DNA from 2 places in the Clostridium sp. genome. Region 2 is predicted to be linked to the other one. Evidence: riboswitches for the same ligand, from Rfam matches in the RefSeq annotation. Region 2 holds a riboswitch; the other holds the start of a gene.

Region 1 (3,414 bases), 540 kb from region 2:
AGATCCGGCTATGCCTGCCACAACAGATATCAACAAGATTTCCAGTACTATCAGTGACAAAATATCATCTCCCTGTATTGAACAAAATTTGATTTTCAAGTATTATTATATCAATGATAAGCTTATATTAAAAATATTTATTATCTATTATGTGTATATAAAAATTGTATAATTACTTTTATTATTTAATTATCGAGGTGATATTCTTCATGGATATTAAGCAGCTTAGGTATTTTCTTACAATTGCAGAAGAAGGGAAGATAACAGGAGCGGCTAAAAAACTGAATATAGCACAGCCGCCTCTCAGTTATCACTTGAAGCTTTTGGAAGAGGAGCTGGGAACTAAACTCATGGATAGGGGAAATAAAAAAATTCATCTGACGGATGCAGGGGAAATATTAAAGAACAGGGCTGAACAGATATTGGAATTGGTGGATTCCACCATAAAAGAATTGAAAGATTTCAACGAAGGCATCAAAGGAACATTGTCAATTGGAACTGTTTCATCTTCAGGAGCTACACTGTTTCCAAATATAATAGAAAGATTTCATAGTATATATCCAAAAGTAAACTTTGAGGTATGGGAGGGAAATACATATAGAATACTTGAAATATTGAACAGTGGAGTGATAGATATAGGGATAGTCAGAACACCGTTTAACAAGGAAGGACTAAGCATAAAAATTCTTTCCAGAGAGCCTATGATATCAGTTTTTAGAGATGATCTGGACTATTTCCCGGATAGAAAATCAATAACTCTAAAGGAGCTTATGGGTAAACCGCTTATCATATATAGAAGGTTTGAAAAAATCATATTTGAGGCATGCCATAATATGGATTTTATGCCCGAGATAATATGCAAGAGTGATGATGCAAGAACTACACTGCTATGGGCGGAATCCGGTATTGGGATTGCCTTGGTTCCAATGACTGCTCTGGATATAGTAAAGGCATCCGGTTTAACTTATAGAGTAATTCATGAGTCAAGCTTAGAAACGAGTATAGCTGCAATATGTGTAAAGGACAGGTATATGTCTGCCGCTTCCAGAAACTTTTTAAATGTGATTTCAGATATAGAAAGGGCTTGACTTTGTTCTATGTAAATAATATAATCATACCTGTAATTTAATAGGTTTATCTTATCTAGAGAGGCGGAGGGAAAGGCCCAATGAAACCCAGCAGCCAGCAATTATTGCCAGGTGCTAATTCCTGCAGTTTTAACTGAAAGATAAGAGGAAGATACCTCTTTTATCGTAAAGAGGTTTTTTTAGTTTAAAGAATAGATTTTATATATCAATAAAATTTTGAAAGGATGTGTTTTTCTTGCCCGAACTAAGCAGTAAGTTGGTTAATTTTACAGATTCTGTTATAAGAAGAATGACAAGGATATCAAATAAATATAGGGCTATTAATTTATCACAGGGTTTTCCTGATTTTGATCCTCCAAAAGAAATAAAAGAGGCACTTAAAGCTGCTGCGGACAAAGGACCTCATCAATATGCAATTACCTGGGGTGCACAAAACTTTAGAGAGGCACTTGCAGAAAAGCAGAAGAAATTTATGGGGATTGATATAGATCCTGAAACACAAATTGCTGTTACCTGCGGTAGTACCGAGGCCATGATGGCATCTGTCATGACGGTGTGTGATCCAGGTGACAAGGTTATAGTATTCTCTCCGTTTTATGAAAACTATGCTGCAGATGCAATATTGAGTGGGGCAGATCCAATACATGTATCTCTTTATCCGCCGGAGTTTTCGTTTGATAGAAAAGAATTGGAGGATGCATTCAGGCAGAAACCTAAAGCTCTTATACTGTGCAATCCATCAAATCCTACAGGTAAGGTTTTTACTTTGGAAGAGCTCCAGTATATTGCGAGTCTGGCTGAAAAATATGACACATTTGTAATAACGGATGAAGTGTACGAGCATATTGTTATGGATCCATATAAACATGTTTATTTTGCTTCACTTCCAGGAATGTTTAACAGGACTTTGAGTTGCAGTTCTCTTTCCAAGACATATTCCATAACAGGATGGAGGTTGGGATATGTTATAGCAGATGAAAGGATAATAGAAAATGTTAGAAAGGTGCATGATTTTTTGACGGTTGGAGCGGCTGCACCTCTTCAGGAAGCAGCAATTGCAGGACTTAAAATGCCTGATGAATATTATGACTGGCTGAAAAACATGTATATGAAAAAAAGGGATCTTTTCCTAGCTGGATTGGATGAAGCTGGCCTAAAGTATGTAAAACCCAATGGAGCTTATTATGTAATGATAGATGTATCGGAGTTCAATGTAAAAAATGACTTGAAATTTTGTGAATGGCTGGCTAAAGAAGTTAAAATAGGTGCAGTACCAGGTTCAAGTTTTTTTAAGAAAAATGTGAATAATTTTATAAGGCTTCATTATGCAAAAAAGGACGATACTCTTCTGGAAGCCATTGAAAAGTTGAAAACACTTAAAGAAAAAGCTGAATTTTATAGTGAATAAATTTATGTTAAAAGGAGACTATTATGAAAAAAATTGGAAGTATTTTATTGTCGGTATTATTAACAACAGTTGTATTTTCAGGTTGTGGAAGTACATCACAGAAATCAGATTCTGAAGCCAATACCATAAAAGTAGGAGTTACAGCAGGACCTCACGAGGAAATAATACAAAAGGTTAAAGAAGTTGCAAAAAAGCAAGGGATGAATGTGGAGTATACTAGTTTTAATGATTATGTTCAGCCTAATACGCAGTTAAATGAAAAACAGCTGGATGTAAATATATATCAGCATGAACCATACTTGAAGCAGTTCAACAAGGATCACAATATGAATCTAGTAAAGGTTGCCAATGCAGTAACTTTTCCTATGGGCATATATTCCAGTAAACTGAAATCTCTGGCTCAACTGAAGGATGGGGATAAGATTTCACTGCCGAATGATCCTACTAATGAAGCAAGAGCACTTATGCTTCTTGAAAAAGGGAAGGTTATAAAGTTGAAAAGTGGCGTAAGCTTAAAGGCTACCATAAAGGACATAGCTGAAAACCCTAAACATATCCAGTTTCTTGAGCTTGAAGCTCCGATGGTTCCGCGTTCGTTAAGTGATGTGGCGGTTGCGGCGATAAATACCAATTATGCAATACAGGCCAAACTCGATCCAAATAAGGATGCCATATTCAAGGAGCCGAAGGATTCTCCCTGGATTAATATTATAGCTGCAAGACCTGACAACAAAGATGCGGAAAATGTAAAGAAATTGATCAAAATCTATCAGTCAGACGAAGTTAAGAAATACATAGATGAGCATTTCAAGGGCTCTGTTATAGCAGCATTTTAGAGGTGATGCAGATGAGTTTGTATAATTTTAAATATGGAAATGATATACTTGAAATAAATATGGAAGGGAAAATAGACAATGT
Region 2 (3,414 bases):
ATATATCGGTTTCATCTGATGAAATGAGAGAAGCACTGAAAGATACGATAAATGCCATAGCTGATACAACCCATGCAGTGCTTGAAAAAACCCCTCCGGAGTTAGCTGCTGATATTGCAGATAAGGGAATCATCATGACCGGAGGAGGATCACTTTTACATGGATTAAATAGTTTAATACAGCAGGTTACGAGTGTACCCGTGTATGTAGCAGATGATGCAGTATCCTGTGTAGCTCTTGGAACTGGCAAGGTTCTCACATATCTGGATAAGATGGAGCTTACTTTTAGCGGAGATGATATAACTCTGGTTGATTAAGTTATATATTTTCAATATTGTCATTGAGATACAGATAATATGCATGAATTAGGGAGTTAAGTATCACTTCTGACATAGAGAGAATTAAATTTAATCTTATATTATTTGAACTGCTGAAGATATTTTTACCTGTATTTGAATCCACTATGCCAATTACTGAAGTTTCTCCTACATTTGGCAGGGATTTTCCTACTCCTTTTCCTGGATGAATTGGAAAATCTCTTACTTGTATTTCGCCTATATTATTGATATCTCCGAGGCAAGCGTCTATGCCTATTATGTTGCATTCCTTATGTTGAGATGTAATATGCTTTAGTTTCATGTCAATATTTAGGGCATGTATTGGTTCCTGTATTGTACCATATACAGGAAGAGGGAAATGTTTATATTTGAGCAATGTGCCTACCAGAGGTCCGAGGCAGTCACCTATATATCTGTCAGTACCAATACAAACTATGATTGTGTTTCTATCAATATAATTTCGTAGAGAACTTGCTAATTTATAATATGCCATAGGAGTTTTATAGTTAACCTTTACTTTATTCAAAATTTTCACCTCTTCAAATTGTGTTTTGTTGCATAAAATGTGAATATGTAGCCGTTTAAAACATCATATATAATTTATATGAGGCAGCATAAAAAATTAGAATAGACAATGTGGCAAATATAAATTGTGAAAATGTGATTTATTGAGAAACATAAAGGAATGTTGAGTTAAATCAATTTAAATGCGGGAATACACCAAAAATGAAATTTGAAAAAGGAGTGCCTAAACGATATACTAACATAGGTCAATGCGTGTGTTAACTGATGACAAGTTACATAGTAAGCTGGCATAGCTCAGATGGTAGAGCAACTGACTTGTAATCAGTAGGTCGTGGGTTCGATGCCTATTGCCAGCACCATAAAAATGGAGGAATTCCCGAGTGGCTAAAGGGGGCAGACTGTAAATCTGTTGTCATTGACTTCGATGGTTCGAATCCATCTTCCTCCACCAATTTAGGGCGCATAGCTCAGCTGGGAGAGCATCTGCCTTACAAGCAGAGGGTCACAGGTTCGAGCCCTGTTGTGCCCACCATATTAAAATATTGAATAGGCTGGCATAGCTCAGATGGTAGAGCAACTGACTTGTAATCAGTAGGTCGTGGGTTCGATGCCTACTGCCAGCACCATAAAAATGGAGGAATTCCCGAGTGGCTAAAGGGGGCAGACTGTAAATCTGTTGTCATTGACTTCGATGGTTCGAATCCATCTTCCTCCACCATAAAAAAACACTATAGAAAGTGTTTTTTATTTTATAATTTAAAACTCTTATCAAGAGAGGTGGAGGGAAAGGGCCCTGTGAAACCCGGCAACCAGTAAATATGCTAAGGTGCCAATTCCTGCAGTTATTCCTGCGAGATAAGAGAGTTGATAATGCTTATTAACCTCTTTTTTATAAAAGAGGTTTTTTATTTTTATGTAGATGGAGGGGAAAAAGATGAAAAAGTTGTTTACTTCTGAGTCGGTTACAGAAGGGCATCCAGATAAAATGTGTGATCAAATTTCAGATGCTATACTTGATGCAATAATGGCACAGGATCCTGAAGGAAGGGTAGCTTGTGAAACTATAACTACAACAGGAATGGTTTTAGTTATGGGTGAAATATCAACTAAATGTTATGTAGACATTCCTAAAATAGTTAGAAAAACTGTGAAGGAAATAGGCTATACAAGGGCAAAGTACGGCTTTGACTGCGATACTTGTTCAGTAATATCCTCAATAGATGAGCAGTCATCAGATATAGCTATGGGAGTAAATGAGGCTTTTGAAGCTAAATCCGGTACAATGGACAAGGAAGATGCTATAGGTGCGGGAGATCAAGGAATGATGTTTGGCTTTGCTACAAATGAAACTCCGGAATATATGCCGCTTCCAATAAGTATGGCACACAAACTTGCAAAAAGGCTGACAGCCGTTAGAAAAGATGGGACCCTTTCTTATTTAAGACCGGATGGAAAAACACAAGTTACGGTGGAATATGAAAATGACAAACCGGTAAGGATAGATACTGTAGTTGTATCATCACAGCATGATCCACATGTAAGTCAGGAACAGATAAGCAGGGATATAATAGAAAATGTTATAAAACCAACAATACCATCCAAATTTTTAGATGATAATACAAGGTATTTTATAAATCCTACAGGTAGATTTGTAGTCGGGGGTCCACAGGGTGATTCAGGACTTACAGGAAGAAAAATAATAGTTGATACTTATGGTGGTTATGGAAGACACGGCGGAGGTGCATTTTCCGGAAAAGATCCAACCAAGGTTGACAGATCAGCTGCTTATGCAGCAAGGTGGGTTGCAAAAAACCTTGTAGCATCAGGGCTGGCCGACAAACTGGAAATACAGCTGGCCTATGCTATAGGTGTTGCTAAACCGGTATCCATAGAAGTAGATACCTTTGGTACCGGAAAGATTTCAGAAGACGACATAGTTGATATAGTAAATAAAGTATTTGATCTAAGACCAGGAGCAATAATAAGAAATTTGAATTTGAGAAGACCTATATATAGACAAGTAGCGGCATATGGGCATTTTGGAAGGACAGATATAGATGTGCCGTGGGAAAAGTTGAATAAGGTGGATGAAATAAAAAAATATTTATAACAGTGGGCACGCATCTAAAATGATGCGTGCCTAATGTGTTATAATTGACTTATTGATATAATTTTTAAAAGTAGGGAGATTTTATGCAGGAAATACAAGGTATTATAGATGATATAGTATTCCAGAATGAAGATAATGGATATGTGGTTGCCAAATTAAAAAACAAAAGCGGTGTTGTGACTATAGTCGGGAATGTACCTTTTATTATGGAAGGACAGAATTTGAAATTTATGGGAGAATGGGTAACCCATCCGCATTTTGGACAGCAGTTTAAAATCAAATATTCCGAAGAAATAATACCAGATACTAAAGTTGGTATTGAAAGATATCTGTCATCTGGAGCTATATCTGGTATAGGACCTGTTACTGCAAAAAAGATAGTCGATAAATTTGGAGATAAGACTCTGGATATAATGGATAATCATATTGAAAGATTGAGAG

The links. Region 2 has a riboswitch for S-adenosylmethionine ahead of metK (methionine adenosyltransferase). Riboswitches for the same ligand answer to the same signal wherever they lie in the genome.
Region 1: linked by a shared signal. The riboswitch ahead of LKE46_RS11000 (pyridoxal phosphate-dependent aminotransferase) and the one ahead of metK (methionine adenosyltransferase) in region 2 are both predicted to bind S-adenosylmethionine.

Annotation. Positions count from the first base shown of each region.
Region 1 is NZ_JAKVOI010000001.1:2,225,407-2,228,820, reverse strand. It holds gene LKE46_RS11010 (sulfite exporter TauE/SafE family protein) at 1-60, opposite strand, end outside; gene LKE46_RS11005 (LysR family transcriptional regulator) at 210-1,088, shown strand; SAM riboswitch class I at 1,137-1,235, shown strand; gene LKE46_RS11000 (pyridoxal phosphate-dependent aminotransferase) at 1,324-2,496, shown strand; gene LKE46_RS10995 (MetQ/NlpA family ABC transporter substrate-binding protein) at 2,520-3,332, shown strand; gene larA (nickel-dependent lactate racemase) at 3,344-3,414, shown strand, end outside.
Region 2 is NZ_JAKVOI010000001.1:2,768,270-2,771,683, reverse strand. It holds gene LKE46_RS13595 (rod shape-determining protein) at 1-317, shown strand, start outside; gene yyaC (spore protease YyaC) at 319-864, opposite strand; tRNA gene LKE46_RS13585 (tRNA-Thr) at 1,147-1,222, shown strand; tRNA gene LKE46_RS13580 (tRNA-Tyr) at 1,230-1,314, shown strand; tRNA gene LKE46_RS13575 (tRNA-Val) at 1,320-1,395, shown strand; tRNA gene LKE46_RS13570 (tRNA-Thr) at 1,414-1,489, shown strand; tRNA gene LKE46_RS13565 (tRNA-Tyr) at 1,497-1,581, shown strand; SAM riboswitch class I at 1,626-1,725, shown strand; gene metK (methionine adenosyltransferase) at 1,798-2,973, shown strand; gene recD2 (SF1B family DNA helicase RecD2) at 3,057-3,414, shown strand, end outside.